One region of the Streptomyces sp. NPDC051976 genome, then DNA from elsewhere that is predicted to be linked to it. Evidence: riboswitches for the same ligand, from Rfam matches in the RefSeq annotation. Region 1 holds a riboswitch; each other region holds the start of a gene.
What was found. A riboswitch is a leader RNA that binds a small molecule or an ion and turns the genes downstream of it on or off. The one in region 1 is predicted to bind cobalamin.
Positions count from the first base shown of each region.

Region 2: it holds a riboswitch for cobalamin, as region 1 does, so the genes downstream of both, AB0M29_RS19730 (cobalamin biosynthesis protein) here and metE (5-methyltetrahydropteroyltriglutamate--homocysteine S-methyltransferase) in region 1, are expected to answer to the same signal.
Region 3: it holds a riboswitch for cobalamin, as region 1 does, so the genes downstream of both, AB0M29_RS29370 (CbtB-domain containing protein) here and metE (5-methyltetrahydropteroyltriglutamate--homocysteine S-methyltransferase) in region 1, are expected to answer to the same signal.
Region 4: it holds a riboswitch for cobalamin, as region 1 does, so the genes downstream of both, AB0M29_RS32585 (ribonucleoside-diphosphate reductase subunit alpha) here and metE (5-methyltetrahydropteroyltriglutamate--homocysteine S-methyltransferase) in region 1, are expected to answer to the same signal.

Region 1 covers NZ_JBFAXL010000010.1:174,062-181,905, reverse strand. Annotated here, with positions in the region: gene AB0M29_RS14065 (DUF397 domain-containing protein) at 81-281, opposite strand; gene AB0M29_RS14060 (ROK family protein) at 466-1,425, opposite strand; cobalamin riboswitch at 1,642-1,858, shown strand; gene metE (5-methyltetrahydropteroyltriglutamate--homocysteine S-methyltransferase) at 2,020-4,338, shown strand; gene AB0M29_RS14050 (SpoIIE family protein phosphatase) at 4,596-6,770, shown strand; gene AB0M29_RS14045 (type III polyketide synthase) at 6,852-7,844, opposite strand, start outside.
Region 2 covers NZ_JBFAXL010000018.1:68,666-76,509, reverse strand. Annotated here, with positions in the region: gene AB0M29_RS19755 (prolyl oligopeptidase family serine peptidase) at 1-1,076, opposite strand, end outside; gene AB0M29_RS19750 (class II aldolase/adducin family protein) at 1,158-1,817, opposite strand; gene AB0M29_RS19745 (FAD-dependent oxidoreductase) at 1,915-3,306, shown strand; gene AB0M29_RS19740 (inorganic phosphate transporter) at 3,573-4,799, shown strand; gene AB0M29_RS19735 (hypothetical protein) at 4,834-5,064, shown strand; cobalamin riboswitch at 5,234-5,363, shown strand; gene AB0M29_RS19730 (cobalamin biosynthesis protein) at 5,516-6,514, shown strand; gene AB0M29_RS19725 (cobyric acid synthase) at 6,532-7,844, shown strand, end outside.
Region 3 covers NZ_JBFAXL010000036.1:12,427-20,270, reverse strand. Annotated here, with positions in the region: gene AB0M29_RS29390 (response regulator transcription factor) at 1-169, opposite strand, end outside; gene AB0M29_RS29385 (sensor histidine kinase) at 166-1,443, opposite strand; gene AB0M29_RS29380 (ABC transporter permease) at 1,451-2,212, opposite strand; gene AB0M29_RS29375 (ABC transporter ATP-binding protein) at 2,262-3,170, opposite strand; cobalamin riboswitch at 3,381-3,508, shown strand; gene AB0M29_RS29370 (CbtB-domain containing protein) at 3,611-3,760, shown strand; gene AB0M29_RS29365 (CbtA family protein) at 3,791-4,657, shown strand; gene AB0M29_RS29360 ((2Fe-2S)-binding protein) at 4,654-5,493, shown strand; gene AB0M29_RS29355 (putative protein N(5)-glutamine methyltransferase) at 5,514-6,377, opposite strand; gene AB0M29_RS29350 (hypothetical protein) at 6,570-7,160, opposite strand; gene AB0M29_RS29345 (DUF58 domain-containing protein) at 7,157-7,844, opposite strand, start outside.
Region 4 covers NZ_JBFAXL010000044.1:5,256-13,099, reverse strand. Annotated here, with positions in the region: gene AB0M29_RS32590 (ribonucleotide-diphosphate reductase subunit beta) at 1-905, opposite strand, end outside; gene AB0M29_RS32585 (ribonucleoside-diphosphate reductase subunit alpha) at 905-3,286, opposite strand; cobalamin riboswitch at 3,492-3,664, opposite strand; gene AB0M29_RS32580 (hypothetical protein) at 3,706-3,873, opposite strand; gene AB0M29_RS32575 (helix-turn-helix domain-containing protein) at 3,963-4,943, shown strand; gene mctP (monocarboxylate uptake permease MctP) at 5,127-6,797, opposite strand; gene AB0M29_RS32565 (DUF3311 domain-containing protein) at 6,794-7,069, opposite strand; gene AB0M29_RS32560 (GntR family transcriptional regulator) at 7,171-7,844, opposite strand, start outside.

The DNA.
Region 1 (7,844 bases):
GAGAAGGTGTCCCCGACCGCTGCGCGGTGATTTCCCTGGTGTCCATCAGACCTCGCCCCCTTGCCGCTGTGAAGAGATCGTCATGAGCCGTCGAACTCCCCTGAGACGACGGCATGGAGAAAGAACGTCCATGCGGAGCCGGTGAAGCTCAGCGTCGGACCTGAAGGGTTCTTGGAGTCACGGGCGAGCACCTGCTCATGTCCCAAGGCGACCTCCACACACTCACCTTCGTTGCCACAGGCTGTGCTCCTGCGCCATAAGGGTCGCCCCTCATGCCCCACAGTCCCCTCCACTCCCCCCACGCCTGCCCCGATTCGCTCGGATCAGTACTTTCCGAAGATAGCGGCCACCTTCGGCGACCGCAGGAAAGTACCGGAGAAGGCCGGATGAAACCCACCGGGGGCGAAAACCTGGCGGAAACCATCACCCCGGCACATGAAGGAGGCCGGCGTGTCCGTGCGGGCGTCAGCGGGCGAACACCGTGACCCGGCGGCGGCTCGTCCGCAGCCGTGCGGCGAGGTCCATGGCGGCCAGGCCGGCGCCGACGCACCCGGCGCGGTCGCCGAGCACGGCGGGGGCGAGCGGCGGGATCGCCTGGACGCCGGCCCGGGAGATCATCGCGTTCTCCAGCGGGAAGAGCAGCTGGCCGCCGGAGCGGGCCAGACCGCCGCCCAGCACGATCAGCGAGGGGTCGAGCACCGAGACGGTCGCGAGCAGCGCGTCGGCGAGCGCCTCGACCGCGTCGTCCCATACGGCGCCTGCCGCCATGTCGTCCGCGGCGGCGCGCCGGGCGACCTCGGCGGGCTCGGCGGACCGGCCTGTGGCGGCCAGGTAGCGGCGGGCGATGGCGGGCGCGGAGGCATACGCCTCGGCGCAGCCGTGGGCCCCGCACGCGCAACGCTCACCGTCGGGGCGCACGACGAGATGGCCTATCTCCCCCGCCCGGTGGGTGGCGCCCGTCCGCGCGTGGCCCTTGGTCATGACCGCCGCGCCGATCCCGGCCCCCACGGGGACGAAGAGGAAGTCGCCGCGGCCGCGGCCCGCACCGAGCCGCGCCTCCGCCGTGCCACCGGCGCGTACGTCGTGGCAGACCGCGGTCGGCAGCCCGGTGCGCTCCTCGATCAGCGCCTGGAACGCCACGTCACGCCAGCCGATGGTCGCCGAGTAGATCCCGACCCCGGCCTCCTCGTCCACGATCCCGGGCACGGCGAGCCCCACCGCGGCCGCCGGCGCGCCCTCCCGCTCGGCCCGGGCCTGGAGTTCGGCCACGAGCTCGACGATGCTCGCGATCACCCGCTCGGGGCCCGCCGCCTGCCCGGTCGGCCGCCGTATCCATCCGCCGACATGCGCCGAAGCGTCCTCCAGGAGCCCCGCCTTGATGTCCGCGCCGCCCACGTCGACGGCGATCACCCGTGCGTCCCTCACCCGGCTCCTCCGATCAGGCTGGTCAGACCTTCGACCGCCACGACAGCAGAGAATCAGCACGTCATGCTCGAAGGTGAGTGTTTAGTACCAGATTCAGTCATGAACGCGCAATGAGTCCGGCGGACCCGAGCAGCCGGCGGGAGGGCGAAGGCCCGAAACCGGGCGTGATCCGTTTCGGATGGCGAACTGTGCTGCCGAGGAGGGCGCCCGCCCCCTAACGTGGCGTGTGCAACTGGTTCGCCCCTGCCCGCCAGGCAGGTGCGTCGCAAGAGGGAACCCGGTGGGAATCCGGGACTGCCCCGCAGCGGTGAGTGGGAACAACCGCCGTCATACGCACTGGATCCGCGGGATCCGGGAAGCGACGGCCAGTAGGTGTCTGCCCCGGCAGGCGTGCCCGCGAGTCCGAAGACCTGCCCGTTGCCCGTACGCGACCGATCGCGTGCGGTGTCCCGGTGACCTCGTGGGCGGGTCGGCGTGCACACCAGGCGGACGTACGCGCGGAAGGCGCGTCACGCGTCCGCCGGTCGCGCAGTCCCTTCGCGTCCGCGTCCCGTCGCCGGGATGTTCAGGAATCATCTCGCGAAGGAGATTTCCGTGACAGCGAAGTCCGCAGCCGCGGCAGCACGGGCGACCGTGTACGGCTACCCCCGCCAGGGCCCCCACCGTGAACTGAAGACGGCCGTCGAGGGGTACTGGAAGGGCCGTGTCACCGCCGACGCCCTCCACCGCACCGCCGCCGACCTGCGCCGGGCGAACTGGCGGCAGTTGGCCGAGGCGGGCGTCCACGAGGTGCCCACCGGTGACTTCTCGTACTACGACCACGTCCTGGACACCAGCGTGATGGTCGGCGCCGTCCCCGCCCGGCACCGCGCCGCGGTCGAAACCGACGCGCTCGACGGCTACTTCGCCATGGCCCGTGGCACCCAGGACGTGGCGCCGCTGGAGATGACGAAGTGGTTCGACACCAACTACCACTATCTGGTGCCCGAGTTGGGACCGGACACCGTCTTCACCGCCGACTCCGCCAAGCAGGTGGGCGAGTTGCGGGAGGCTCTCGCGCTCGGCCACACCGCGCGGCCCGTCCTGCTCGGGCCGGTCAGCTATCTGCTGCTGGCCAAGCCCGCGCCGGGGGTGCCCTCGGACTTCGCCCCGGTCACGCTGCTCGACCGGCTGCTGCCGGTGTACGCGTCGGTCCTCGGCGACCTGCGCGCGGCCGGCGCCGAGTGGGTGCAGCTCGACGAGCCCGCGCTCGTCCAGGACCGCACCCCGGCCGAGCTGAACGCCGCCGCCCGCGCCTACCGCGACCTCGGCAGCCTCACCGACCGGCCGAAGCTGCTGGTCGCGTCGTACTTCGACCGGCTCGGCGAGGCGCTGCCGGTGCTGGCCAAGGCCCCGGTCGACGGTCTCGCCCTGGACTTCACCGGGCCCGCCGCCGCCAACCTCGACGACCTCGCCGCCGTCGGCGGCCTGCCCGGCAAGCGGCTGGTGGCGGGCGTCGTCAACGGCCGCAACGTCTGGGTCAACGACCTTGAGAAGTCGCTGTCCACCCTCGGCACCCTCCTCGGCCTCGCCGGGCGGGTCGACGTGGCGGCCTCCTGCTCGCTGCTGCACGTGCCGCTCGACGCGGCGGCCGAGCGCGACATCGACGGGCAGATCCTGCGCTGGCTGGCCTTCGCCCGGCAGAAGGCGGCCGAGGTCGTCACCCTGGCCCGCGGTCTGGCGGAGGGCACGGGCGCCATCGCGGGCGAACTCGCCGCCAACCGCGCCGGGTTGGCCTCCCGCGCGCACTCCACCCTCACCCGCGACCCCGCGGTGCGGGCCCGTACCGCCGCGATCACCGAGGCGGACGGCCGCCGCTCCCAGCCGTACGCCGAGCGGGCCGCGGCCCAGCGCGCGCACCTCGGTCTGCCGCTGCTGCCGACCACCACCATCGGCTCCTTCCCGCAGACCGACGAGCTGCGCGCCGCGCGCGCCGACCTGCGGGCGGCCCGGATCGACACGGCCGGGTACGAGGAGCGCATCAGGGCCGAGATCCAGGAGGTGATCGCCTTCCAGGAGAAGACGGGCATCGACGTCCTGGTGCACGGCGAGCCCGAACGCAACGACATGGTGCAGTACTTCGCCGAGCAGCTCACCGGCTACCTCGCCACCCGGCACGGCTGGGTCCAGTCGTACGGCACCCGCTATGTACGGCCGCCGGTCCTGGCCGGTGACATCTCGCGGCCCGCGCCGATGACGGTGCGCTGGACGTCCTACGCCCAGTCCCTCACCCAGCGGCCCGTCAAGGGCATGCTCACCGGCCCGGTCACCATGCTGGCCTGGTCCTTCGTCCGCGACGACCAGCCGCTCGGCGAGACCGCACGGCAGGTCGCGCTCGCCCTGCGCGACGAGGTGGCCGATCTGGAGGCGGCCGGCGCGTCGGTCGTCCAGGTCGACGAGCCCGCGCTGCGCGAGACGCTGCCGCTGCGCGCCGCCGACCGGCCCGCGTATCTGGACTGGGCCACCGCGTCCTTCCGCCTCACCACCGGCGGCGTGCGCCCGGACACCCAGATCCACACCCACATGTGCTACGCGGAGTTCGGCGACATCGTGGGCGCCATCGACGACCTGGACGCCGACGTCATCAGCCTGGAGGCGGCCCGCTCCCACATGCAGGTGGCCCGCGAGCTCGCCGCCCACGGTTACCCGCGCGAGGCGGGACCGGGCGTGTACGACATCCACTCGCCCCGGGTGCCGGGCGCCGACGAGGCGGCCGAGCTGCTCCGCACCGGACTGCGGGCCATCCCCGCGGACCGCCTGTGGGTCAATCCGGACTGCGGCCTGAAGACCCGCGGCTGGCCCGAGACCCGGGCCTCCCTGGAGAACCTGGTCACGGCCGCCCGCACGGTACGCGGCGAGCTGACCGCGTCCTGACCGACCGGAGCGGGCGCGGGCCGGGGCAGGCCCCCCGGCCCGCGCCCGTCCCCGTGCCCGTACCGGCGCCGCGTCCGCGCCCGTACCCACGCCTGCCGCGGGCCCGTCACCGCGTGTCACCGGCGCTCGTACAGGCGAAGCGGGCACGAGTGTTATTCAATGGGGGTGCGGTAGGGATCTCGGGGCTTCATCGCACGGAAAACTCGGATACGCCTCCGGTCAGATGCCGGGGTTGGCGAGCGAGCTGGGAGCGCCGCATGGACTCCACACCCTCCCCCTCGTCGTCGTCGCCGTTCGACCAGGTCAGCCGCGCCTTGGGGGACTACCTCCCGCGAGGTGGGGCGACGGCGGCGGTCAGTGCTGCCGCCACACCGAGCGACCCCCCGGTGCCCGCACCCGGGCAGGGCGAGCGGTCCACCGGCAGCCAGGAGCAGATACTCGGCGCCGTCAACCTGGACCAGGACCTGAGGATCACCCGCTCCAACCTGGAGGCGCCCGCCTTCGAGGGGCTCAGGGGCTCAGCGGGCAGGCCGTTCGCCGAGCTGCTGCCCGCGGGGGACGTGCCGACGGTCATCCGGCGGTTGCGGCAGGTCGTCGAGACGGGCGAGGCACATGTCGCCCGGGTGCAGCGGCTGCGCCGGGAGGACGGCACGGAGCTGGTGGTCTCCATGAGCATCCTGCCCGCCGCGGCGCCGGACGAGGCCCTGACCGTCTCGCTGATCGCCATGGCCAAGCGGCTGCACCTGTACGCCTCCGAGACCGCGATCGGCACCTCGCTGGACATCGGCGAGACCGCCCAGTCGCTGGCGCAGTCCCTGCTGGCCTGGGGGGACGTGGCCGCGGTCGACCTCGACTACGCGGTGTGGACGGGCGAGGCGGTCACCGAGCAGGCGCAGGAGCGTATCCGGCTGCGGCGGGCGGCCCTGGTGCCGGACCGGGTGTGGCCCGACGGCTATCTGACCCCCGGCGACAGCCTGCCCGTCGAGGCGAGCCGGCTGCTGTCCGACGCGGTCAGGCGCGGCGACGTGGCCCAGGCGATCGTGATCCCGCACCGGGAGGCCATCGCGCGGGCGCTCGGCGATCCGCGGCTGGTGCGCGCCCTGGTGCCCGGTGACCGTCCGGTGAGCGTGGCGTGCATCCCGCTGGTCCTGGAGGGCTCGGACATCACGCCGCCGATCGTGCTGGGCGTGGCGGAGATCTGGCGGCGGCCGGACCGCCCGTTCCAGGACAGCGAGCTGCTGGACCTGCAGGAACTGGTGGCCAGGACCGCCCACCACGTCGACCTTGCCCGTCAGCACCAGCGCGAGCACGCCCAGGTGCTGGCGCTGCAGCGGCGGCTGCTGCCGCGCACCGGCAGCGGCACCATCGAGGTGGCCAGCGTGTACCAGCCCACCACACCCGACAGCGCGGGCGTCGGCGGTGACTGGGTGAACAGCTTTCCGCTGCCGGGCGGCCGAACCGCGCTGATGGTCGGCGACGTCGTCGGGCACGGGCTGGGGGCCGCGGCGGCGATGGGCCAGCTCAGCATGGAGGCGCGGGCGCTGCTCTCGGCGGGGCTGGCGCCGGACGAGGTGCTGGAGCACCTGGACGAGACGGTCACGCTGCTGGACGACGCGGACGCGGGCCTGGCGGCGGGCTACAGCGCCCTGGGATCGACCTGCTGCATCGCGGTCTACGATCCGGTCAGCCACCAGGTGGTGACGTCCAGCGCGGGGCACCTCCCGCCGATCCTGGTGCTGCCCGACGGGTCCGCGAGAGTGCTCACCGTGAACCCGCACCCCGGTCTGGGCACCGAGTTCGCGTTGCGGGAGCCGTTCGACGTGCACACCTTCGCCGCTCCCCCGGGATCGATGCTCGCCCTCTACACCGACGGCCTGGTGGAGACCCCGGTGGTGCCGATCGACGAGGGCATCGCCCGGCTGGCGGAGGTGGTGAGCCGGGTGCATCCCTGGGACGACCTGCAGCAGGCCGCCCGGCGCCTGGTCGTGGAGATGACCCCGCGCAACGGGCTGCGCGACGACGTGACGCTGCTGCTGGCCCGGATGGCGGGCCGTCGCAAGCGGGACACCGCGGCCTGGCGGTTGCCGGCCCGCGACGACGCGGCCGCCAAGGCGCGCGCGCTGGCCTCCACGCTCCTGCGGCAGTGGGACACCAAGGAGGACACCAGGGACAGCGCGCTGCTGCTGATCAGCGAACTGGTCACCAACGCGGTCCGCTTCGCCACCGGGCCCGTCACCGTACGGCTGATCAACGCCGGTCACGGTCTGCTGTGCGAGGTCGGCGACACCGGCAACGGCCGGCCGCGGCTGGGCCGGGTGGGACCGCTGGACGACCGTGGGCGCGGTCTGCACGTCGTCCACCGGCTGACCACCCGGTGGGGTGTGCGGTGGACGGACACCGGCAAGGTCGTCTGGGCGGAGATCGCCAGGTAGGCGCTGTCAGGTGACGCGTGTCACGCACCCACCTGTACTACCGGGGGTAACGCGAGGTCACCGGGCCAAGGGCGGCAGGTTTTAGAGCCACTCGCCCTCGACGGCGGTGGCGGTGAGCCCGGGGGCCGCCGCGTACAGCACCGTACGGCTGCCGCTCTCCTGGCCCGCGTCGTGGGCGCGCCGCAGGATGTCGAACACGGCCGCACCGCCGCGGTTGCCGCTGGTGTAGCTGTCCCGGCTGTACTCCAGTACGTCCGTCGGCCAGCCCTCGGGCATGGTCTGCTCCATATACTCCAGCACCCGGGTGCCGCCGGGGTGCGCGAGCAGCAGGTCGGGGTGCCAGGGGTCGGCGTCGCCCTCGTGGCGGCTGCGCAGCCACTCCCACATCGCGATGACGGTCTCCTGCACGGCGCGCGGCCCGCGGCGGTCCATCACGAAGTGCGTGCCGGTCTCGCGGGTGTCCAGTTTGTGCAGGTCACGGGTGCCGGGCAGGGTGTGGTGCCAGGACGCGTCCAGCCGCAGCACGGACTCGGGGCGGGGGCGCCCGGTGACCACCGCGGCGACCGCGGTGTCGGCGAACAGCAGCCGGACGATCAGCGACTCCAGCGTGTCGTCGGCGGGCTGGTAGGTGGTGCTCAGCGCCTCGGCGATCACGACCAGGACCACCCGGTCGGGGTCGGCGGCCACCAGGTCGGCGGCCAGCGCGAGGGAGCGCGTCCCGGCGATGCAGGCCCACTGGGTGGCGGGCAGCAGCAGTGTGTCGTCGCGGAGCGGCAGCCGGTTGGCCAGTGCCACGTCCAGCCCGGGCAGCGCCGGGGTGGTGGAGTTGCTGGTGATCAGGCAGTCGACGTCGGAGGTGTCGAGACCGGCGATCTGCAGGGCGCCGCGGGCGGCCCGCTCGCCGTACGCCTGTACGGCCTCCCATGCGGGCGCGGTGCGCTCCTGCACGGTCTGCTGCGCCGGTATCGCCTCCAGCGCGGCGATCGCGCGGTCCACGTCCTGCTCGCTGAAGCCGTCGCGGATCAGCGCCGCGCGGGCCGGGCCGACGCCCGTGCTCCGCAGCCCGCTCCCACC
Region 2 (7,844 bases), on a different contig from region 1:
TACGGCTCGGGAGCGGCGTTCCACATCGCCGCGTGCGGCGCTCCGGGGACGGTGTGCAGGGACACCAGATCCGGTCGGCCGGCGGCGAGTTGGCGGCTCGCGGCGAACGGCGTGAGGGTGTCGTCGGGGCCGTGGAAGAGGAGCGTGGGGACGGTGATCCGGTGGGGCTCGGCGGCGGCCGCGACGCCGTTCGCGTGCAGTCCGGTGCGGCCCTGCGCGGCGCGTACCGCCAGCGGCATCAGCGGGGCCGGGAGGCCGTGCCACTCGGCGGCGGCGCGGACGGTGGACCGCCAGTCGAGCACCGGCGAGTCCAGCACCAGGCCGCAGATCCGGTGGCGTACCGGGGAGCCGGCCAGCGCGCGCAGCGCCATGGTGGCGCCGGTCGACCAGCCGTACAGCACGATCCGCTCGGCGCCGTAGTCCGCCGCGAAGCGCATCGCCGCGTCGAGGTCGCGCCACTCGGCGTCGCCGAGGTGGCTGATGCCGTCGGCGGACGAGGGGGCGCCGGGGTCGTTGCGGTAGGCGAGGGCGAGCTGGGTGAAGCGCTGGTCGTGCAGGAGTCTGAGCACGTTCAGGGCGTGCTCACGGGTGGCGCCCAGGCCGTGCACGGTGATGACCCAGGTGCGGCGGTCGCCGGGCACGTACCAGCCGGGCAGCGGGCCGAGCTCGCCGGGCACGTCGACCTCGGTGTACTCCAGGCCGAGTGCGGTGCCCGGGTCACCCGCGTACACCTGCGGCGTCATCCGCACCACGTCGCCGGGGGCCAGCACACCGCGCTGGACGTGCAGCAGTCTGCGAGTCACCGAGTAGGGCGTACGGTCCAGCAGCTCGCCGACGCCCGCGTGCACGCCGTCCCCGGTCAGGCCGTATATGCCGGGGCGGCCGGTCGAGGGGGTGCGGGTGAGGACGACACGGTCGCCGGTGACGGTGTGGACGGTGGCGGTGCTCTCCGGCACCGGGCCCCCGGGCGTCGGCCTGAGGGCGAAGCCGGAGCCGTACCGGCCCGCCGCCAGTGCGGCCGTACCGGCACCGATCACGGTGGTGGCCGTCACGGCCACCGCGGTTCGGATACGCATCACCTCCAGTGTGGGCCGGGGGCGGCGATGCGGCCAGACGGCGTCGGCGGGCGGGTGACGGCGGGCGCCCGCGGACGGGCCCTACGGCTTGGGCTGCCCCGGCTGGCCGTAGTCCCGCAGCTTCTCGGCGACCCGGTTCAGCTCGCGCCCGGAGAGCGTGTGCGGCGCGTGGTCGGTGGCCGAGCGGGCCAGCAGCCAGACCCGGCACATCCACTCCAGCTGGGCGGTGTTGTCGAACGCCTTGGCCAGGGTGTCGGCGTACACCAGGGTGCCGTGGTTGCGCATCAGGCAGCCGCTGCGGTCGCGCAGGGCCCGCAGCACGGCGGCGGCCAGCCGGTCGGTGCCGTAGGTGGCGTAGGCGGCCACATGGATCTGGCCGCCGAGGGCCGCGGCCATGTAGTGGATGTTGGGCAGCCGGTCGACGAGCGTGGAGACGGCGGTGGCGTGCGGCGCGTGGGTGTGCACGATCGCCCGCGCCGGGGTGCCGCGGTAGACCGCCAGGTGGAGCGGCAGCTCGCTGGTCGGCCGCAGCTCGCCGCTCACCTGCCGCCCGTCGAGGTCCACCACCACCGCGTCGCCGGGGCCCAGCCGGTCGTACGGCACGCCGGTCGGGGTGACCAGCACCAGATCGCCGACCCGCGCCGACACATTGCCCGAGGTGCCGACCACCAGCCCGTCGGCTACCGTGCGGCGTGCCGTGTCCACCACGTCCGACCAGGCTTTCTCCAGGGAGTCCTGCACCGCGGGTTCCTTTACACGTTGGCCGTTGCCGCGCGCTCGTGGTGGGCAGTAGCGTCCCGCCACACCACCGAGCCACACGGACTCCAGGGGCAGCATTATGACCACCGTCAACGGCGGTATCTCGTTCTGGTACGCGCGCACCGGCATTCCCGTACCCCGCGAGCCGCTGCCCGGGGACGGGGACGCCGACGTGGTGATCGTCGGCGGCGGCTACACGGGGCTGTGGACGGCGTACTACCTGAAGAAGGCCGTGCCGTTCCTGCGGATCACCGTGCTGGAGGCGAAGTTCTGCGGGTACGGCGCGTCCGGACGCAACGGCGGCTGGCTCTACAACGGGATCGCGGGCCGCGACCGGTACGCCAAGCTGCACGGGCACGAGGCCGCCAGGACGCTCCAGCTGGCGATGAACGACACCGTGGACGAGGTGGTGCGGGTCGCCGCGCAGGAGGGCATCGACGCGGACATCCAGCGCGGCGGGGTGCTGGAAGTGGCGTACTCCCCCGCCCAGTTGGCGCGGCTGAAGGCGTACCACGCGACCGAGACCGCGTTCGGCGAGAAGGACCGGGTGCTGCTGGGCGCGGCGGAGTCGGCGGGCCGGATCAGGGTGGCGGGCACCGTCGGCGGCACCTGGACGCCGCACGGCGCGCGGGTCCACCCGGTGAAGCTGGTTCAGGGGGTCGCGGCGGCGGCCGAGCGGCTCGGCGTGGTCATCCACGAGTCGACGCCGGTCACCGAGATCCGCCCGAAGCACGCGGTCACCCCGTACGGCACGGTGCGGGCGCCGTACGTGCTGCGCTGCACCGAGGGCTTCACCGCCTCGCTCAAGGGGCAGCGGCGGACCTGGCTGCCGATGAACTCCTCGATGATCGCCACCGAGCCGCTGCCGCCGGAGATCTGGGAGACGATCGGCTGGGAGGGCGGCGAGACGCTCGGCGACATGGCGCACGCGTACGTCTACGCCCAGCGCACCGCCGACGGCCGGATCGCGCTGGGCGGCCGCGGTGTCCCGTACCGCTTCGGGTCCCGTACCGACAACGACGGGCGCACCCAGGCGGCGACCGTCGAGGCGCTGCGCGAGGTGCTGGTGCGGCTGTTCCCCTCGACGGCGGGGGTGGCGATCGACCACGCCTGGTCGGGGGTGCTCGGGGTGCCGCGCGACTGGTGCGCCAGTGTGCAGCTCGACCGCAGTACGGGGCTCGGCTGGGCGGGCGGCTACGTCGGCAGCGGGGTGGCCACCGCGAACCTGGCGGCGCGCACGCTGCGGGATCTGGTCCAGCTCGACTCGGGGCAGGGCCAGCGGACCGAGCTGACCGCTCTGCCGTGGGTGGGGCACCGGGTGCGGCGCTGGGAGCCCGAGCCGTTCCGCTGGGTGGGGGTGCGCGGGATGTACGCGGCCTACCGCGGCGCCGACCGCAGGGAGTTGTCGGGGCGGAGCGCGGCGACCGATCCGGTGGCGCGGTACGCGGACCGGATCTCTGGGCGGCACTGAGCTTCCGGACCGGGCCTGCGGACCGGGCTTCCAGGAGGCACTGACTCAGCCCTGGGCGAACACCGGGCGGCGGCGGATCGGGGTGCCGCGGGGCATGGTTGCGGCCTCGCGGCCCGCACTTCGGGGTCCGATCCAGCCGATCGCCCCGATACTGGCGACATACACCGGGCCACCGGCACCGCAAAGCCGCTGTCAGTTCACCTTCCGTTCATTCACAGTCCGTACGGTCGCCTCGCCACTGTCCGCTCGAACGAATGCCTGGGTCCATGGAACACATCACGCTCCTGATCGGAATCGTGATCGCCACCGCACTCGTGTTCGACTTCACGAACGGTTTCCACGACACCGCCAACGCAATGGCCACCACCATTTCGACCGGCGCGCTCAAGCCCAAGACGGCGGTGGCCATGTCCGCCGTACTCAACCTCGTCGGCGCCTTCCTCTCGGTGGAGGTCGCCAAGACCATCTCCGGCGGGATCATCGACGAGTCCGCCGGGATCAGACCCGAAGTGATCTTCGCGGGCCTGGTCGGCGCGATCGTCTGGAATCTGCTGACATGGCTGGCGGGACTGCCCTCCAGCTCCTCCCACGCACTCTTCGGCGGCCTGATCGGCGCCACGCTGGTCTCGGTCGGCACGCACGGCGTGCACGGCCAGGCCGTCGTCATGAAGGTGCTCATCCCCGCCGTCGCCGCGCCGATCGTGGCCGGCCTGGCCTCGACGCTCGCCACCCGGCTCACCTACCGGATCGGCCGCGACGCCGACCCGCAGGCCACGTCCAGGGGTTACCGCGCCGGGCAGATCGCCTCGGCCGGCCTGGTCTCCCTCGCCCACGGCACCAACGACGCACAGAAGACCATGGGTGTGATCACGCTCACGCTGATCACCGGTGGCATCGTCGCCCCGCACTCCGACCCGCCGCTGTGGGTCATCGTCTCGGCCGGTACGGCGATCGCGCTCGGCACCTACCTGGGCGGCTGGCGGATCATCCGCACCATGGGCAAGGGCATCACCGACATCCAGCCGCAGCAGGGCTTCGCCGCCCAGACCGGCGCCGCGGCCACCATCCTCGCCTCGTCTCATCTCGGCTTCGCGCTGTCCACCACGCAGGTCTGCTCCGGTTCCGTGATGGGCGCGGGGCTGGGCCGCAGCGGAGCGGTGGTCCGGTGGAGCACCGCGGGCCGCATGGTCGCCGCATGGGGCCTGACGCTGCCCGCGGCCGGTCTGGTCGCGGCGGGCGCCGCGCTCCTGGCCGACGAGGGCGCCTGGGGCATCACCGCCGTCGCCGTACTCGGCCTCGCGGTCTGCGCCGCCATCCGCACCGCCTCGCGCCGCAAGCCGGTCACCCACGCCAACGTCAACGACCCCGAGACCGGGTTCGCCACGGAGCCGCAGGGCGCGGTCACGGCCGCGATCGCCGCGGTCATCCCGCCGCCCGCCGGCGCCACCCCGCCCGTCAACGACGCCGTTCCCGGCGCCGCGGCCACGGCCTGACACCCCGGCACCCGGACCGGACAAGGACACGCACATGACCATCGACTGGCAGGCCCTCGGCACCGTCCTCGGCGTCACCCTGGTGGCGACCGTGGGCCTGGTGGGCCTCTTCACCCTCGGCATCGTCGGTCTGTCCAAGACCGCCCCCGCCGCCGGCGGACAGGGCGGGGGCGGCGCCGCCGTGCTCGCCCGCGCCGCCGGCTACCTCTGCTTCGCGGCCTGCGCGGCGGCGGTCTCCTGGGGCATCTACCTGATCGTCGCCTGACCCCGGCCCGCACCCGCGGGCCACGCGCCACGCCACCTCGGCGGCCGTCGACTCCGGTCGGCGGCCGCCGTCGTGGTGTGGACCTGGACACACTCAGTCTGCCCAGGTCAAGGGTCAGTTGACGGGCCTGCGCGCACGTGGTGGACTGCGGAGGCCATGCGGCGGCAGGAGAGGAAGTCCGGTGCGAATCCGGCGCGGTCCCGCCACTGTCACCGGGGAGTGCACTCCCAACCCGTACGTCACGGCCGGAAGTCCGGCTGGAAGACCGGGAGTGCGTAGATCCGGGAGCCAGGAGACTCTCACCGCCGGTACGTCGAGCCAGGGCGCGGACCCTGAGTGAGGACTTCTGCCATGCCCGGCACGCGAAGCGCGCGAGCGGTCCGCCCCACGGACCCCGACACGCCCACGCCCTCCCCCGCGTTCCCCGCGGATGTGACGGCGGCCTGAACAGATGCGTGCCGACCGCGTTTTCGCGTACGGCGCCACGCTCGGCTTTCTCGGCGACCTCCTCGCGGGCGACCCGCGCCGCGGCCATCCGGTCGCGGCCTTCGGGCGCGCGGCGGGTGCGCTGGAACGCCGGCTGTGGCGCGACGACCGGGCCAGTGGCGCGGTCTTCACGGCGCTGTGCGCCGGGGGTGCCGTGGGCGGCGCCGCGCTCGCCCAGCGAGCCGTACGCTCCTGCGCCGCGCTCTCCGTGGCGCTGACCGCCGCCGCGACCTGGTCGGTGCTGGGCGGTGAGTCGCTGGCCCGCGAGGCGCGGCTGATCGGGGCGGCGCTGGAGGCCGGCGATCTGGCGGCCGCCCGCGCGCGGCTGCCGCATCTGTGCGGACGCGACCCGCAGGCGCTGGACGCGGCGGGCATCGCGCGGGCCGTCGTCGAGTCGGTCGCCGAGAACACCTCGGACGCCGTCGTCGGCGCCCTGGTGTGGGGCGCCGCGGGCGGAGTGCCGGGCCTCGTCGGCTTCCGCGCGGTCAACACCCTGGACGCGATGGTCGGCCACCGGTCGCCGCGCTTCCTGCGCTTCGGGTGGGCCGCCGCCCGTCTCGACGACGTCGCGGGCTGGCCGGGCGCCCGGCTCACCGCCGGCCTCGCGGCGCTCGCCGGACCCGATCCGCGCGGCGCGCTGCGCGTGTGGCGGCGGGACGCGGCGCTGCACCCCAGCCCCAACGCGGGCCCGGTGGAAGCCGCGTTCGCCGGGGCGCTGCGGCTGCGGCTGGGCGGCACGCTGTCCTACGCGGGCCGCACCGAGCACCGCCCGGTCCTGGGCGCGGACCTGCCGCCGCCCACCGCCGCCGACATCGCCCGCGCCGTCCGGCTCTCCCGCCGCGTCAGCGCCCTGGCCCTGGCCACCGCCGCCACCGCCCGTCTGACCGCCGCCGCGATCCGCCGTGCCCGGCGGGGTGGTTCCGCCGTGTCCGGCGGGCATCAACCGAAGGGGGGACCGAAGTGAGCCCGAGAGGTGGGGGGTTGCTTGTCGCCGGGACGACGTCGGACGCCGGGAAGAGCGTGGTGACCGCGGGCATCTGCCGCTGGCTGGTCCGGCAGGGCGTGCGCGTGGCGCCGTTCAAGGCGCAGAACATGTCGCTGAACTCGTTCGTCACCCGCGAGGGCGCCGAGATCGGGCGGGCCCAGGCGATGCAGGCGCAGGCGGCCCGCGTGGAGCCGTCGGCGCTGATGAACCCGGTGCTGCTCAAGCCCGGCAGCGACCGCAGCAGCCAGGTGGTGCTGCTGGGCAAGGCGGTGGGCGAGATGAGCGCCCGCGGCTACCACGGCGAGCGGCGGCCCGCGCTGCTGGAGACCGTCGCCGGGTGCCTGGAGGAGCTGCGCGGCCGGTACGACGCGGTGATCTGCGAGGGCGCGGGCAGCCCGGCGGAGATCAACCTGCGGCGTACCGACATCGTCAACATGGGCCTGGCCCGTAGGGCCGGACTGCCGGTGGTGGTGGTCGGCGACATCGACCGCGGCGGCGTCTTCGCCTCCTTCTTCGGCACCACCGCCCTGCTCGCGCCCGAGGACCAGGCGCTGGTCGCGGGCTATCTCGTCAACAAGTTCCGCGGCGACGTCTCCCTGCTCCAGCCCGGCCTGGACATGCTGGACAAGCTCACCGGCCGCCCCACCCTCGGCGTGCTGCCGTACGCGCACGGCCTGGGCATCGACGAGGAGGACGGGCTCAACGTCTCCTTGCGGGGCGCCGTTCGGGAGTCCGTGGTGCGGCCGCCGCACGGCGAGGACGTGCTGCGGGTCGCGGTCGCCGCGGTACCGCTGATGTCGAACTTCACCGACGTGGACGCGCTCGCCGCCGAACCCGGTGTCGTGGTGCGGTTCGTGGACCGGCCGCAGGAGCTGGCGGACGCCGATCTGGTGGTGCTGCCCGGCACCCGGGGCACCGTGCGGGCGCTGGAGTGGCTGCGCGCCCGCGGCCTGGCCGACGCGGTGGTGCGGCGGGCCGCGGAGGGCCGCCCGGTGCTGGGCGTCTGCGGCGGCTTCCAGATGCTCGGGACCCGGATCGACGACGACGTCGAGTCGAAGGCGGGCAGCGTCGCCGGTCTCGGCCTGCTGCCGGTACGGGTGCGGTTCGCCGCCGAGAAGACGCTGGCCCGGCCGGTCGGCGAGGCGTACGGGGAACGCGTCGAGGGGTACGAGATCCACCACGGCGTGGCCGAGGTCGGCGGCGGCGACGAGGAGTTCCTCGACGGCTGCAGGTCGGGCGCGGTCTGGGGCACCCACTGGCACGGCTCGCTGGAGAGCGACGGCTTCCGCCGGGCGTTCCTGCGGCGGGT
Region 3 (7,844 bases), on a different contig from region 1:
GCAGGTCCATCAGCGCCACGTCCACCGCCAGCGCCGCGGCCCGGTCGACGGCCTCGGCGCCGTCCGCGGCCTCGCCGACGACCTCGAAGTCCGGGTCGCCGTCGAAGACACCGCGCAGCCCGTCCCGGACGATCGGGTGGTCATCGACGATCAGCAGGCGAATGGTCACACGTCATTGTCCACCGCCACCGGAACCCCCACGTGCCACCCCGCGGGCACCCGCGCGCTGATCGCCGTACCGTCGCCGGGGCTGCTCTCGATCTCCAGCGCGCCGCCGACCTGCCGCAGCCGCTGCCGCATCGCGGTCAGCCCGTAGCTGTCGCCGCCCGCCGCCCGGCCGTCGGCGGCCGGCCGCGCGTCGAAGCCGCTGCCGTCGTCGAGCACGTCCAGGACCACCACTTCATGGGTGTACGACAGGGTCAGCCCGGCCCGGGAGGCGGCGGCGTGCTTGGCGATGTTGGCCAGTCCCTCCTGGGCGGTGCGGAACAGCACCACCTCGACCGCGGGCGGCAGCGGCACGGGGGCGCCGGTGACCTCGACACGGACGGTCACCCCTGACGTCCGCGACCAGCGCCCGGCCAGCTCCTCGATCGCCTCGGGCAGATGCGCGGCCTCGTCCAACGGGCCGGGCCGCAGCGCCTGCACCGAGCGGCGCGCCTCGGCCAGGCTCTCCCTGGCCAGCGTGCGGGCCAGCTCCCGGTGCCTGGCGCGGCGCTCGGGGTCGGCGTCGAACCGCTCGGCCGCTTCGAGCTGGGTGACGATGCCGGTCAGGCCCTGCGCGAGGGTGTCGTGGATCTCGCCCGCCATCCGCTGCCGCTCGTCCAGGATCCCGGCCTCGCGGGCCTGGGTGACGAGCTGGGCGTGCAGTCCGGCGTTCTCGTCCATCGTCTCGCGCAACCGCCGGTTGGCCTCGGCGAGTGCGGACAGGTCCCTGGCGCGCTGCCTGCTGCGGATGTCCTCCTCGATGCCCTGGTAGGTGATGACCCCGGCGACGACCATGTTCACCAGCACCAGCCCGGCGTAGACCACGAGCGTGCCGCCGTGCAGATTGGCGAACCCGCCGACCTGGGTGGTGGCCATCGCGGCCGCGTTGAGCGCGATGGCCGGGACCCACAGGCCGCGCGGCAGGACCGCCACCTTGAGGTAGCCGGTGAAGCCGAAGAAGCCGAACAGCGGGCTGACGTAGACCGTGGCGGCGATCAGGACGAGCAGGCCCGCGAAGAAGACGATCGCCCGGGCGCGCTTCCCCTCGGGCGTCGGGTACGGCACCCCGGCGAAGCGCAGCCACAGCGCGGCCGCCGCGGACAGGCCGACGGCCGCCCCCAGGGTGCCCGCCGTGTGCGGCCCGAGGGCCACGACGAGCACGAGGGAGACGGCGAGGCCCATGTAGGGCAGGTTCTCCAGGAGCCGCTCACGGCGCTCCTGCGCGACATCCTCGTTCACCGGTCCATCATTCCCAACGGAACACGCGGGCGGCGACCAGGCTGCCGATCACGGTGTACGCCGCCAGCACGGCCAGGTGCTGCCATAGCGATCCGGTGCCCGCCCAGGCCGCCATCACCGCGCCGAAGGGGACGAACTCGCCGATGCGCTGCAGCACGTGCGGCATCTGGGCCACGGGGAAGTACAGGCCGCTGAAGAAGAAGTTGAGCACCATCAGCGGCACCCCCAGGCCGCTGGCCTCGCCCGCGGTCCTGGCGAGGGCGGCGACGATCAGGCCGAGGGCGAAGACGGCCGTGCTGCCGAGCAGGAAGGCGACGAAGACCGTGCCGAGGTTCGCCGGCGCCTGGACGTCGAAGGCCAGCGCGCCGATGGAGGTGATCAGCACGACCCCGACGGCGGCTACGGCGGCGACCACCGCGAGCAGCGCGGCGAGCATCCCGGCGGCGGGCACCGGGCTCACCGACAGCCTGCGCAGCACGCCCTTCTCGCGGAAGGAGGCCATCGTCGTCGGCAGTGCGGTGAAGGCCACGAACAGCGGGACCATCGCGGCGATGGTGGGGACGTAGACGTCGATGACGCTCTTGCCGTCCAGGGTCTTCTGCGCGGTCTGGAACGCCGGGATGTTGCCGAAGATCACCACCATCGCCACCGGCAGGACCAGCCAGATCAGTGCGGCGGGCTCGCGCAGCAGCAGCTTCGCCTGGGTGACGGTCAGGGTGCGGAAGCCCTTCCTGGTCATCCTGAGGGTGGGCAGGGCCTGCACGCTCATGTCTGGTTCTCCTTCTGGTGGTTCGGGTGAGGGGCGGAAGGGGGCGGGTTCAGACCAGCTCGTCGCGGCCGGTCAGCGCGATGAAGGCGTCGTCGAGGCTGGCCTGTTCGACCCGCAGGTCGGCGGCGATGATGTGGCGGCGGGCCAGCAGCGAGGTGACGGCCTGCACCAGGTTCCCGGTGCCGCCGATCTCGATCTGCGGGCCGTGCCAGGTCACGGTGGTCACCTCGGGCAGTGCCCGCAGCAGCTCCTCGTCGAGCGGCGCCGACGGCCGGAACCGCATCCGCTGGGTCTGCCCGCCGCGCGAGGCCAGCCCGGCGGGGGTGTCGACGGCCACCACGCGCCCGGAGTCGATCAGCGCGAGCCGGTCGCACAGCCGCTCGGCCTCCTCCATGAAGTGGGTGACCAGCAGGACGGTGACGCCCGCGTCGCGGACCTGCTCCACCAGTTCCCAGGTGCTCCGGCGGGCGTGCGGGTCGAGCCCGGTGGTCAGTTCGTCGAGGATCACCACCTTCGGGCCGCCGACCATCGCCAGCGCGATGGCCAGCCGCTGCTTCTGGCCCCCGGAGAGGTTCTTGAACCGGGTGTCCGCCTTGTCCGCCAGCCCCAACCGCTCCATCAGCGGCGCCACCTCGACCGGCCGCTCGTAGAAGGACGCGTACAGCTCCAGCGCCTCGCGGACCTTCAACTTGTCCGGCAGGCCGCTCTCCTGGAGTTGTACGCCCAGCACCTGGCGCAGCGCGTCGCGGTCGGCGCGCGGGTCGAGGCCGAGGACGGAGACCCGGCCGCCGTCGGCGGGGCGCAGGCCCGACAGGCACTCGACGGTGGTGGTCTTGCCCGCCCCGTTGGGGCCGAGGACGCCGAAGATCTCGCCCTCCTCGACGCTGAACGACACGTCGTGGACCGCCACGTCGTTCCCGTACCGCTTGTGCAGGTGCTCGACCTCGATGACCGACATTCCCCGTGCCTCCTCGGGCGACCGTCCGGCGTTCTGCCGTTGACTCGACAATCCCGTGCGGGGCCCTTCCGGCGGATCGACCAGCGGGCGGCTCCTGGCGCCGATCCGGTGGATCCCGGTGGTCCACCGATCGGTTGATGCGCCGCGGCGGTCAAGCGGCGTATGTCACAGCCGGGGTGGGCACGATTGACGTGCCCATTCAGCCGCCCATACGCTTTGTCCCGTGATGGCGTGAGGAAGCTGGTGAGAATCCGGCACGGTCGCGCCACTGTGAATCCGGTGTCCATCGAGGAGACAACCGGTGAGTCAGATACTTCGCCGTCACGACGCCCCATTCGACCGAGGGACGCTGAATCCCTGAAGGAGGCTCACCCGTGAGCAGTGTGTCCGCACCCACCACGTCCGCCACGCCGATTGTCATGCCCATCTCGAAGGCGGTGATGTGGCTGGTCGGCACCGCGCTTCTGGCGTTCGCCGTCTACTACTTCATCGGTGTCGACCAGGGCGCCGTCTCCGTGTTCGGCAAGGACATGCACATCCACGAGTTCGTGCACGACGCCCGCCACTTCCTCGGCTTCCCCTGCCACTGACCGGCTGAGCGGACCGACGGAAAACTCGACATGGAAAAGAAACTCATCCTGCGCGGCGTCCTCGTCGGCGCGGTGGCCGGCCTGCTCGCGTTCCTGTTCGCCAGGATCTTCGCCGAGCCGCAGATCAACAAGGCGATCGACTACGAGAGTGGCCGGGACGCCGCGCAGGCGGCGCTCGACAAGGCCGCGGGGCTGCCCGCGGAGGCGGCGGGCCCCGATCTGTTCAGCCGGAGCATCCAGGCCAACGTCGGTATCGGCGTCGGCATGATCTTCTTCGGCATGGCGATGGGCGCGCTCTTCGCCGTGGCGTACTGCGTGTGCCTGGGCCGTACCGGCGGGCTGCGGGCGCGTCCCCTGGCGCTGCTGGTCGCGGGCGGCGGGTTCCTCGGCATCTACCTGGTGCCGTTCCTGAAGTACCCGGCCAATCCGCCCGCCATCGGCCACGAGGACACCATCAAGGCCCGCAGCGGCCTGTATCTGCTGATGGTGCTGTTCTCGCTGCTGTTCCTGGTCGGGGCGGTGTGGCTCGGCCAGCGCCTCAAGGAGCGGTACGGCAACTGGAACGCCAGTCTGCTGGCCGCCGGGGCGTTCGTGGTGGCGATCGGCGTGGTGATGCTCGTCCTGCCGTCGCTCGGCCATCTCGCGTACAACAAGGAGCACTTCGGCAACCACGCGACCGAGACGCCGCTGCCGCTGACCGACGGGAAGGGCAGGATCGTCTATCCGGGGTTCCCGGCCGACGTGCTGTTCTCCTTCCGCTTCTACTCGGTGGCCGCGCAGCTCCTGCTGTGGACGGTGATCGGGCTGGCCTTCGGGCCGCTGGCCGAGCGGGTGCTGAGCCCGCGGGCGGCGACGGCCTCCGCCCGCGCCACCCGGGTGGACCCGGTCGGCGCGTGAGCGAACCGACTCAAGCGGGGCCGGCGGCCGCCCAGCCGCCGGCCCCTGCGTCGTTCACGGACCCGGCCTCCGCCTCCACCGCGGAGCCGCTGATCGCCGAACTGGCCGCGCTCGGGCCGTTCTTCGCCGCCCTGACACACCCCGACGACGCGCCGCCGCGCGAGCCGTGGCGCTCGATGGGCGAACTCGCCCACGATCCCGCCGTCCTGGGCGAGCGGATCGCGGCCGTCCGCGGCTTTCTCGCGGCGGGCGGCGGGCAGCGGCCGGACGCCGTCGAGGAGCGGGTCGCCGCGTCCGTGGCCCATCTCGGCCTGGTGGCACGGCTGGTCTCCCCCGCACTCGCCGTCGCCGTGCTGGGCGGCGCCGCCCCGACCGGGGTGAGCCTGGCGCGGCTGCGCTGGCAGCCCACCCTCGGCGGACCCTGGCCGCTGTCGCTCCCGCACTCCGCCGTCACCGTCGGCGCCGACGCCGACGCCGACGCCGATCCTGAACGGCTCGCCGACGCGCTCGCCCGGCACGTACTCGACGGCCCGGTACGCGAGTTGGCCGACGCCGTCGCGCCGTGGCGGGTGTCCCCGCACATCCTGTGGGGCAACACCGCCTCGGCCCTGAACGGCGCCGCCACCATGCTCGCCGCCGCCCGCCCGGCGTCCGCCGCCCGGGTACGCGCCGTGACCGCGCTGCTGCTCGACCGGCCGCCGCTGGCCGGTACGAGCACGACGGCGGCCCCGCCCGGCCGCGCCTTCCGCCGCCGCAGCTGCTGTCTCATCTACCGCGCGGCACCCGACCGGGCGGGCGCGCTGTGCGGGGACTGCGCGCTCGACCGGCCGGAGTAAGGCACTCGCCTGTCGGCGAGTCATGGGCGGTCCACGCGTGATCCGCGGAAACGCGGCCCAGGGCGTGTCCGCGACGTGGCGTCGCCCGCCGGGAGGGCGGGGCGGGTGCCGATCACTACGGTCGCGTAGAGCTCCTCCGAGGTCGCCACCCGGGTGGTCAGGCCGCCCGCGGTGAAGATCTCCACGGCGGGCGGCGCCTGGCGCTCGCTGGTCTCGACGAGCAGCGAGCCGCCCGGGGCCAGCCAGGACGGCGCCCCGGCCACCACCCGGCGCATCACGTCGAGGCCGTCGGGGCCGCCGTCGAGGGCGAGGAGCGCCTCGTGGTCGCGGGCCTCGGCCGGCAGGAAGCCGACCGATTCGCTGGGCACGTAGGGCACGTTGGCGGCCAGCACGCCGATCCGGCCGCGCAGTGCGGCGGGCAGCGCCGCGTAGAGGTCGCCCTCGTGGACCAGACCGCCCCCCGCGCCCAGATTGCGCCGGGCGCAGACCACCGCCGCCGGGTCGAGGTCGGCGGCGTGCAGGGTGATGTCGTCGTGGGCCGCGGCCAGCGCGGCGCCTATCGCGCCCGCGCCGCAGCACAGGTCGACCACGACGGCGCCGGGCGAGACGAGTGCGGCGGCCTGCCGGACCAGGAACTCGGTGCGGCGGCGGGGCACGAACACCCCGGGGTCGACGGCGATCCGCAGACCGCAGAACTCCGCCCAGCCGACGACGTGTTCGAGGGGCAGTCCGGCCACCCGCCGCTCCACCATGGCGGCGAGTTCTCCGGGAGTACGTGCGGAGGAGACGAGGATCCGCGCCTCGTCCTCGGCGAAGACGCAGCCCGCGGTTCTGAGGGTGGTGACGACGGTGGATTCGCGCAGGGGTGTGACGAAGTCCGACATGAAAGCCTTTCGGGAAGCCCATGGGGCGCTCCCCGGCCTCACCTACGTCGGAGAGACCGCACGGCCGTACGGCGGGAGCACCCGGCCTGTCGCAGCGGTGATGGTTCCCACCTCCCCGGCTTCTCGCGGTCGGTCACTGACGGCACCGACCCTACCGCACGCCGCGCCCGCGGTGTCCTGCGTTCGGGCTGTTCAGCGCGGTGGCCGGGGGCCTCGCAGGGCCAGGGCGACGCAGGCGGCGGTCGCGGCCAGGGCGAGGGCGGCCGGGAGCCGGGCCCAACTGGTGGCGGCCAGCGGGACGGTGGCGACCAGGAAGACGACCGCGGCGGCGCCCGCCGCCGTCAGCGCCGGGGTCCGGGTGACCGCGCCGGGAGGCGCGGTGGAGCCGCGGGTCCAGACGTCGGTGACCAGCAGGTAGGCGACGAACAGCCCGGTCACGCAGGCCGCGAGCCAGACCGGCGGGTCCGACACCGCCGCCAGCACCACCGAGCCCGCGGCGAGCAGGGTCGTCCGCCGTCGCTCCGCCACATGGAACCAGCGCAGCGAATTCTGCACCGGCCGCGCGTCCACGATCGGCGCCGCCCACCACGCGGCCGCCGCGACGAGGGCGATCCCCAGCAGCGCGGCCGGGGTGACCCGTACGGCCGCCGGCGGGTTACAGGCAGCCACGGCGAGGGCGGTGCCCAGGCAGCGGGCGGCGAGCCGGTCGCCTGAGAGCGGCGCGCGGCCGGCGCCGGTGGTGCCCGCGGTCGGGGCGGTCGGCGAGGCGGTCGGCGAGGTCATCGGCGGGCTCCCTGGATACGGGTGCGCAGGAGGGGCGCCAGCGCCAGGTCGAGGGTGCGGCCCGGCTCGTGGGTGACGACGGCGATGCCGCTGCGGGTGAGGGCGAACCGCATCGCGTCGCGGTCGGCGCGCCACAGCCGCAGGGCGAGTTCCGCGGCGCTGTCGCCGCGTTCGGTCTCCGGGTCGCCGGACGGGATCTCCACGACCACCATCGGGTTGGCCCGGGCGCGTACCTGGTGCAGGACGTCGAGGATGCGCTGGTCGGTCAGCGGGGTGAAGACATAGACCAGGGCGCCCTCCGGCAGGGCGGGCGGCGGCAGGCTTCTGACGCCGTCGGCGCGGTGGGCCAGGTCCTTGCGGACCTCCAGCACGCTCTCGATGATCCGGTAGAAGTACCCGCCGCCGCTGCCCGGTTGCAGCCAGCGGGTCACGCCGCCGACCGAGACCACGCCGACCCGGTCGTGGGTGCGCAGATACGCCCGCACCAGTCCGGCGGCGGCGCGGAAGGTCTCGTCCAGCGACGACGTCGCGGTGGCCGGGTCGCGGACGTCGGTGAGCACGTCCAGCAGCACGACGGTGTCGGCGGCGCGCTCGGCGGCGAACTGGTGCAGTTGCAGGGAGCCGCGGCGGGTGGTCGCCGGCCAGTGGATGCGCCGCTGCCGTTCGCCGATGACGTACGGGTGG
Region 4 (7,844 bases), on a different contig from region 1:
TCCGAGCCGTAGAGCGGGGGGAAGCCGAGGCGGGTGAGTCGCTGGTCGGCCACGCACTCGAGGTAGGCGCGCATGGACTCGGTGTTCATGCCGGGCAGGCCGTCGCCGCAGAGGTCGCGGCCGAACTGCAGCTCGGCGTCGACGGCCTCGCGGAGCATGTCGGTGACCTGCGTGCGCAGTGCGTCGTCGAAGAGGTCCGGCTCCTCCTTGCGTACGGTGTCGACGACGTCGAAGGCGAAGCTCATGTGCATCGTCTCGTCGCGGAAGACCCAGTTGGTGCCGGTCGCGAGCCCGTGCAGCAGCCCGCGGGAGCGGAACCAGTAGACGTACGCGAAGGCGCCGTAGAAGAACAGGCCCTCGATGCAGGCCGCGAAGCAGATCAGGTTGAGCAGGAAGCGGCGGCGGTCGGCCTTGGTCTCCAGCCGCTCGATCTTCTCCACCGAGTCCATCCAGCGGAAGCAGAACCGGGCCTTCTCCCGGATGGACGGGATCTCCTCGACGGCGTCGAACGCGGCGGCGCGGTCGGCCGGATCGGGCAGGTAGGTGTCGAGCAGCGTCAGATAGAACTGGACGTGCACGGCCTCCTCGAAGAGCTGCCGGGACAGGTAGAGCCGGGCCTCGGGCGAGTTGATGTGCTTGTAGAGGGTGAGCACCAGGTTGTTGGAGACGATCGAGTCGCCGGTCGCGAAGAAGGCGACGAGGCGGCCGATCATGTGCTGCTCGCCGGGGGTGAGCTTGGCGAGGTCGGCCACGTCGGAGTGGAGGTCGACCTCCTCCACGGTCCAGGTGTTCTTGATGGCGTCGCGGTAGCGCTCGTAGAAGTCGGGGTAGCGCATCGGGCGCAGGGTCAGCTCGAAGCCCGGGTCGAGCAGGTTCTTCTCCGCCGCGGGGGTGGTCGTGGTCATTACTGGCAGGCCTCGCAGGACTCGGGGTTCTCAAGGGAGCAGGCGATCGCGTCGGGGTCGACGGCGACCGGTACGGGGACGGGGGTGGCCGTCGCCGCCCGCGCCGCGCGGGCGATCCGCGTCGCCGGGCGCGACCGCAGGTAGTACGTGGTCTTCAGGCCCTGCTTCCAGGCGTACGCGTACATCGAGCTGAGCTTGCCGATGGTCGGCGTCTCCAGGAACAGGTTGAGCGACTGGCTCTGGTCCAGGAACGGGGTACGGGCCGCGGCCATGTCGATCAGCGCGCGCTGCGGGATCTCCCACGCGGTGCGGTACAGGTCGCGCACCTCGGCCGGGATCCAGCTGAAGCCGCTGACCGAGCCGTTGGCGTCGCGCAGCGCCTCGCGGGACTGGGCGTCCCAGACGCCGAGCCGCTTGAGGTCGGCGACCAGGTAGGAGTTGACCTGGAGGAACTCGCCCGACAGCGTCTCGCGCTTGAAGAGGTTGGAGACCTGCGGCTCGATGCACTCGTAGACACCGGCGATGGACGCGATGGTGGCGGTCGGCGCGATGGCCAGCAGCAGCGAGTTGCGCATACCGGTGGCGGCCACCCGGGCGCGCAGCGCCGCCCAGCGCTGCGGCCAGTGCGGCTGCGTGGCGAAGTGGTCCGGGTGCAGTACGCCCGCGGCGGTACGGGTCTGGTCCCAGGCCGGCAGCGGGCCGTTGCGCTCGGCGAGGTCGCAGGACGCCTCGTAGGCGGCGAGCATGATCCGCTCGGCGATCCGGGTGGAGAGCGCCTTCGCCTCGGCGGAGTCGAAGGGCAGCCGCAACTGGAAGAAGACGTCCTGCAGGCCCATCACCCCCAGACCCACCGGGCGCCAGCGGGAGTTGGAGCGGCCGGCCTGCTCGGTCGGGTAGAAGTTGATGTCCACGACGCGGTCGAGGAAGGTCACGGCGGTGCGGACGGTCGCGTCCAGCCGCTCCCAGTCCATCTCCCGGCCCTCGCCGCCGCCGGGCAGCACGAAGGCGCCGAGGTTGACCGAGCCCAGGTTGCACACGGCGGTCTCGGAGTCGTCGGTGACCTCCAGGATCTCGGTGCACAGGTTGGACGAGTGGACGGTACGGCCGGGCAGCGCGGTCTGGTTGGCCGTACGGTTCGAGGCGTCCTTGAAGGTCATCCAGCCGTTGCCGGTCTGCGCCAGGGTGCGCATCATGCGGCCGTACAGCTCGCGCGCCGGGAGGGTCCGCTGGGCCAGTCCCGCGGCCTCGGCCGCCCGGTACGCGGCGTCGAAGTCGTCGCCCCACAGGTCGACCAGCTCGGGGACGTCGGCGGGGGAGAAGAGCGACCAGTCGGCGTCGGCCTCGACGCGGCGCATGAACTCGTCGGGGATCCAGTGCGCGAGGTTGAGGTTGTGGGTACGCCGGGCGTCCTCACCGGTGTTGTCGCGCAGCTCCAGGAACTCCTCGATGTCGGAGTGCCAGGTCTCCAGGTAGACGGCGGCGGCGCCCTTGCGCCGCCCGCCCTGGTTGACCGCGGCGACCGAGGCGTCGAGCGTCTTGAGGAACGGCACGATGCCGTTGGAGTGGCCGTTGGTGCCGCGGATCAGCGAGCCGCGGGAGCGGATGCGCGAGTAGGACAGGCCGATGCCGCCCGCGTGCTTGGAGAGCCTGGCGACCTGGTGGTAGCGGTCGTAGATCGAGTCCAGCTCGTCCAGCGGGGAGTCCAGCAGGTAGCAGGAGGACATCTGCGGGTGCCGGGTACCGGAGTTGAACAGGGTGGGGGAGCTGGGCAGGTAGTCCAGCGCGCTCATCAGCCGGTAGAGCGCGGCCACCTCGTCGGCGGCCCGGACGCTGTCGTCCTCGGCCAGACCGCAGGCGACGCGCAGCATGAAGTGCTGCGGGGTCTCCACGACCTGACGGGTGATCGGGTGCCGCAGCAGATAGCGGCTGTGCAGGGTGCGCAGCCCGAAGTAGCCGAAGCGGTCGTCGGCGCCGTCGTCCAGTGCCTGGCCGACCAGCGCGTCGAGCCGCGCCTGGTGCAGGGCGACGAACTCCGCCGTACGGTCGGCGATCAGGCCCTCGCGGTGGCCGACGGCGACCGACGCGGAGAAGGACACCGCGCCCTGCCCGGCGGCCTCGTCGGCGATCGCCCGGGTCAGCAGGCGCGCGGCCAGCCGGGAGTACGCGGGGTCCTCGGAGATCAGCCCGGCGGCGGCCTCGGTGGCGAGTCCGCGCAGTTCCGCGGCGTCGGAGGCGGCGTTGCGGCCGCGCAGCGCGGCCGCGGCCACCCGGCCGGGGTCGGTGTCCGGGAGGTCGGCCGTGAGCCGGATCAGCGTGCGCAGCAGGTCGGCGCCGGGTCCGTCGTCGGGCTCGCCGGGAGGGGGAGCCGCGGCCGGGGACACGCGGGGGGAAGCGAGCCGGAGGTCGGCTGCGGCGGGGTCTGCGGGCGCGATGGTCACGGTGGTGCGGTCTCCCTCATGCGCGGCGGCGGCCACGCGCGAGGGCAGGCAGGCGGGCAGCCGGGCACACGCCCGCACACATCGGGCAGGGGCATGCCGCACCGCGTCCGCCGGCCCAATCCGCGAGGCCCGGACACAACTGCGCCCGGTGGCCGGGCGCGCGGTCGGCAGGTCCTCGGACTGTGCGGGGCGCACGCGTGGCACGCACCGCTCACCGTTGCGGGGCAGCGCCGGATTCACACCGGCTTCCCCTGCTCGACAGCGAGGTCGAGCATACATGTAGTGGTGCCCTATCCAGGCACCACCACATGTTGTGTCGCTTGCGACTTTCGGGAATAAACAGCCGTCTGTCGCAGGGCGGTTCAGGCGGCCCGGTCGTACTGCGGCCGGCGGCTCTCGGCGGCGCGGGCGGCGTCCGCGGCGCGGAGCTGCGCGGTGATCCGGGCCTCGGCGCGCAGGCCCAGCGCGGGGACGAAGGTGAGGACGAGGAGGAGGACGGAAAGGGCGGCGATGTCGAGGAGTGCGGTCATGGGTCAATCGTGCTCTCGCTGCTTACTCGCGAACAGTGGCAGCGCTGCCGCACTACCGCAACATCCTGCCAAGTGGCATCCTCGGATCCATGCTGAAGAACGTCGCCGCCGTCCTCCTCGAAGGGGTGCATCCGTTCGAACTGGGCGTGGTCTGCGAGGTGTTCGGCCTCGACCGCAGCGACGAGGGGCTGCCCTCCTACGACTTCGCGGTGGTCTCCGCCGAGGGGCCGCTCCTGCGCACCCACGCCGGGTTCGACCTGTCCGCGCCGTACGACCTCGACCGGCTGGACGAGGCCGACCTGATCGCGGTGCCCGCCGGGGACTCCTATGTCGAGCGGGACTTCCCGCCCGAGGTGCTGCGGGCGCTCAACCGCGCCGTCGAGCGCGGCGCGTGGGTGCTCAGCGTCTGCTCGGGGGTCTTCGTGCTGGCCGCCGCAGGGCTGCTCGACGACCGCCGCTGCGCGGCGCACTGGCGCCACACCGAAACGCTGGCCCGCCGCTATCCGCAGATCACCGTGGAGCCGGACGTGCTGTACGTGGACGACGCCGGGGTGATCACCTCGGCGGGCACCGCGGCCGGGATCGACGCCTGCCTGCACCTGGTCCGCAAGGAGCAGGGCAGCGCCGTGGCCAACGGCATCGCCCGCCGGATGGTGGTGCCGCCGCATCGCGAGGGCGGCCAGGCGCAGTACGTGGACCGGCCGCTGCCGCGCGCCCAGAGCGACACGGTCACCGGGGTGCTCTCCTGGATGGAGCGCCATCTGGACCGCGAGGTGACGGTGGAGGAGCTGGCGGCGCGGGCCCACATGTCGCCGCGCACCTTCGCCCGCCGCTTCCAGCAGGAGACGGGCACGACGCCGTATCGCTGGCTGCTGGGCCAGCGGGTCCTCTTGGCGAGGGAGCTGCTGGAGGGTACCGACGCCACGATCGATTCCATCGCGGTACGGGCCGGGTTCGGCGCCGCCGCGACCCTGCGCCACCACTTCCTCCGGTGGACCGGCACCACCCCCCACGCCTACCGCCGCGCCTTCCGCGGCCCGGCCGCGCTTGCGGAGGTCGTGCCCCGATAGGGGCGCGGGGAAGCGCGCTGCGCTTGCGGAGGGCCTGCTTTTCAGGGGCGCGGGGAACTGCGCGACAAGCCCCCACCGGCCGGTGGTCCGAAGACAACCGATCTGCCCCTCTGGGGCCGGTGGTGACGTGCAGGAGCGCGACGGCTGGTCGCGCAGTTCCCCGCGCCCCTACGGGGCACGTACCTACGCGCCCGCGGGCTCCGGCAGGCCCGGGGGGATTTCGGGCTCGCCCGGCTCGCCCGCGCCGACGGGGCGCCCCGCCTCCGGGGCGGCGTCGACGAGATAGTCGCCCCGCGAGGTCTCATCGGCGCCCTCGGGCGCCTTGAGGGCGCGCAGGACCAGGGTGAGGACCACCGCGGCGCCGATGTTCAGGACGAACGCGGTCAGACCGATGTACCCCTTCTCGCCGATCCACGGAATCATGTCCGAGCTGCCGCCGAAGTGCGCCTGCGTCGGGCTGTGCTGGTCGTACGCCTTCCAGGTGCCGTAGCCCATGCCCGCGGCCCAGCCGGCGAGCAGCGCCCAGCGGTGGAACCAGCGGGTGAACAGGCCGCCCACTATGGCGGGGACGGTCTGCAGGATCCAGATGCCGCCCAGCAGCTGGAAGTTGATGGCCACCGTCTTGTCCATGGTGAGGACGAAGACCAGCGCGCCGACCTTCACCAGCAGCGAGACCGCCTTGGACACCCGGGTCTGCTGCTCGGGCGTGGCGTCCGGCTTGAGCAGGTCCTTGTAGATGTTGCGGGTGAACAGGTTCGCCGCCGCGATCGACATGATCGCGGCCGGGACCAGCGCCCCGATGCCGATCGCGGCGAAGGCCACCCCGGCGAACCACGAGGGGAACATGTTCTCGAAGAGCTGCGGGATCGCGAGCTGCGCGTTGTAGCCCTTGATGCCCTTGCCGACGCCCGCGGCCAGCGCCATGAAGCCGAGCATCGCCAGCAGGCCCAGCATCAGCGAGTACAGCGGCAGGATGGTGGTGTTGCGGCGGATCACGTTGCGGCTCTTGCTGGAGAGCACCGCGGTGACCGAGTGCGGGTACAGGAACAGCGCCATCGCCGAGCCCATCGCCAGCGTGGCGTACGCCCACTGCGCCTGCGGCCCGGTCACCAGCGAACCGCGGGGTTTCCCGGTCGCCGGGTTCTTCACCGAGTACGCGGCCGACGCCTTGCTGAAGATGTCGTCGAACCCGCCGAGCTTGTACGGGATGTAGATGATCGCCACCGCGATGACGATGTAGATCAGCGCGTCCTTGACGAAGGCGATCAGCGCGGGCGCGCGCAGCCCCGAGGAGTACGTGTACGCCGCCAGCACACCGAAGGCGATCAGCAGCGGCAGGTCCTTGACGAACCAGTTCGACGAGTCGCTGCCGCCGATGCCCATCACGTCCAGCACGGCCTGGATGCCGACGAGTTGGAGCGCGATGTACGGCATCGTCGCCAGGATGCCGGTGACCGCGACCGCCACCGACAGGCTCTTGGAGCCGAACCGGCCGCGGATGAAGTCCGAGGACGTCACGTAGCCGTGCTTGTGCGAGACCGACCACAGCCGCGGCAGGAAGAGGAAGACCAGCGGGTAGGTGATGATCGTGTACGGGACGGCGAAGAAGCCCGCCGCACCCGCGCCGTAGATCGCCGCCGGGACGGCCACGAAGGTGTACGCGGTGTACAGGTCGCCGCCGAGCAGGAACCATGTCACCCAGGTGCCGAAACTCCGCCCGCCCAGGCCCCATTCGTCGAGGTGGAGGGCGTTCTCCGCGCGCCGCCAGCGGGCGGCGAGGAAGCCCATGACGGTGACGGCGACGAAGAAGAAGAGGAAGACGGCGAGTGCCACGCCGTTGACGCCGTTCTTCACCGGGAACCACCCTCCTTGCGCGCCCGCTCCTCACGCCGTACCAGCGTGTAGGCGGTGTACGTCAGCAGCGCCGCCAGCGGGACCCATGCCATCTGGTACCAGTAGAAGAACGGGATGCCGATGAATCTGGGTGTCAGCCGTGAGTAGGAGTTCACCCAGAGCAGCGCGACGAACGGCGCGAGCAGACACAGTGCGGCCAGGACACGCGAGGGCGTGACGACCGGGCCGCGTTCCTGCTCCGGTGCGGGTGTGAGGGGTGGTACTTCCGGCATGCGTGGTGCTCCCGTCCCCTAGAGCGACGTGTGTAGTGCGCAGGGAAATCTAGGGGAGGGTACCGACAGCCGTCACTACCTGTGCGTATTTTGGTCCGGACTCATTCGGTAGGGCGGCTGAGCCGGGCGACGAACTTGTAGCGGTCGCCGCGGTAGACCGAGCGGACCCACTCGACCGGTTCACCCGTGGTGTCGATCGAGTGCCGCGAGAGCATCAGCATCGGCAGGCCGACGTCTGTGCCCAGCAGTCCGGCCTCGCGCGGGGTGGCCAGCGAGGTCTCGATGGTCTCCTCGGCCTCGGCCAGCCGTACGTCGTACACCTCGGCGAGCGCGGTGTAGAGCGAGGTGTACTTGGCCAGGCTGCGGCGCAGCGCGGGGAAGCGCTTGGCGGACAGATGGGTGGTCTCGATGGCCATCGGCTCGCTGTTGGCCAGCCGCAGCCGCTCGATCCGCAGCACCCTGCCGCCGGCCTTCATGTCCAGCAGCGTCGCGAGCCGGTCGTCCGCGGTGATGTAGCCGATGTCCAGGAGCTGGGACGTGGGTTCCAGTCCCTGGGCGCGCATGTCCTCGGTGTACGAGGTCAGTTGCAGCGCCTGGGACACCTTGGGCTTGGCCACGAAGGTGCCCTTGCCCTGGATGCGCTCCAGCCGCCCTTCGACGACCAGTTCCTGCAGGGCCTGCCGGACCGTGGTGCGCGAGGTGTCGAACTCGGTGGCCAGGGTGCGCTCCGGCGGCACCGGCGTGCCGGGAGGCATCGTCTGGGTGATGTCCAGCA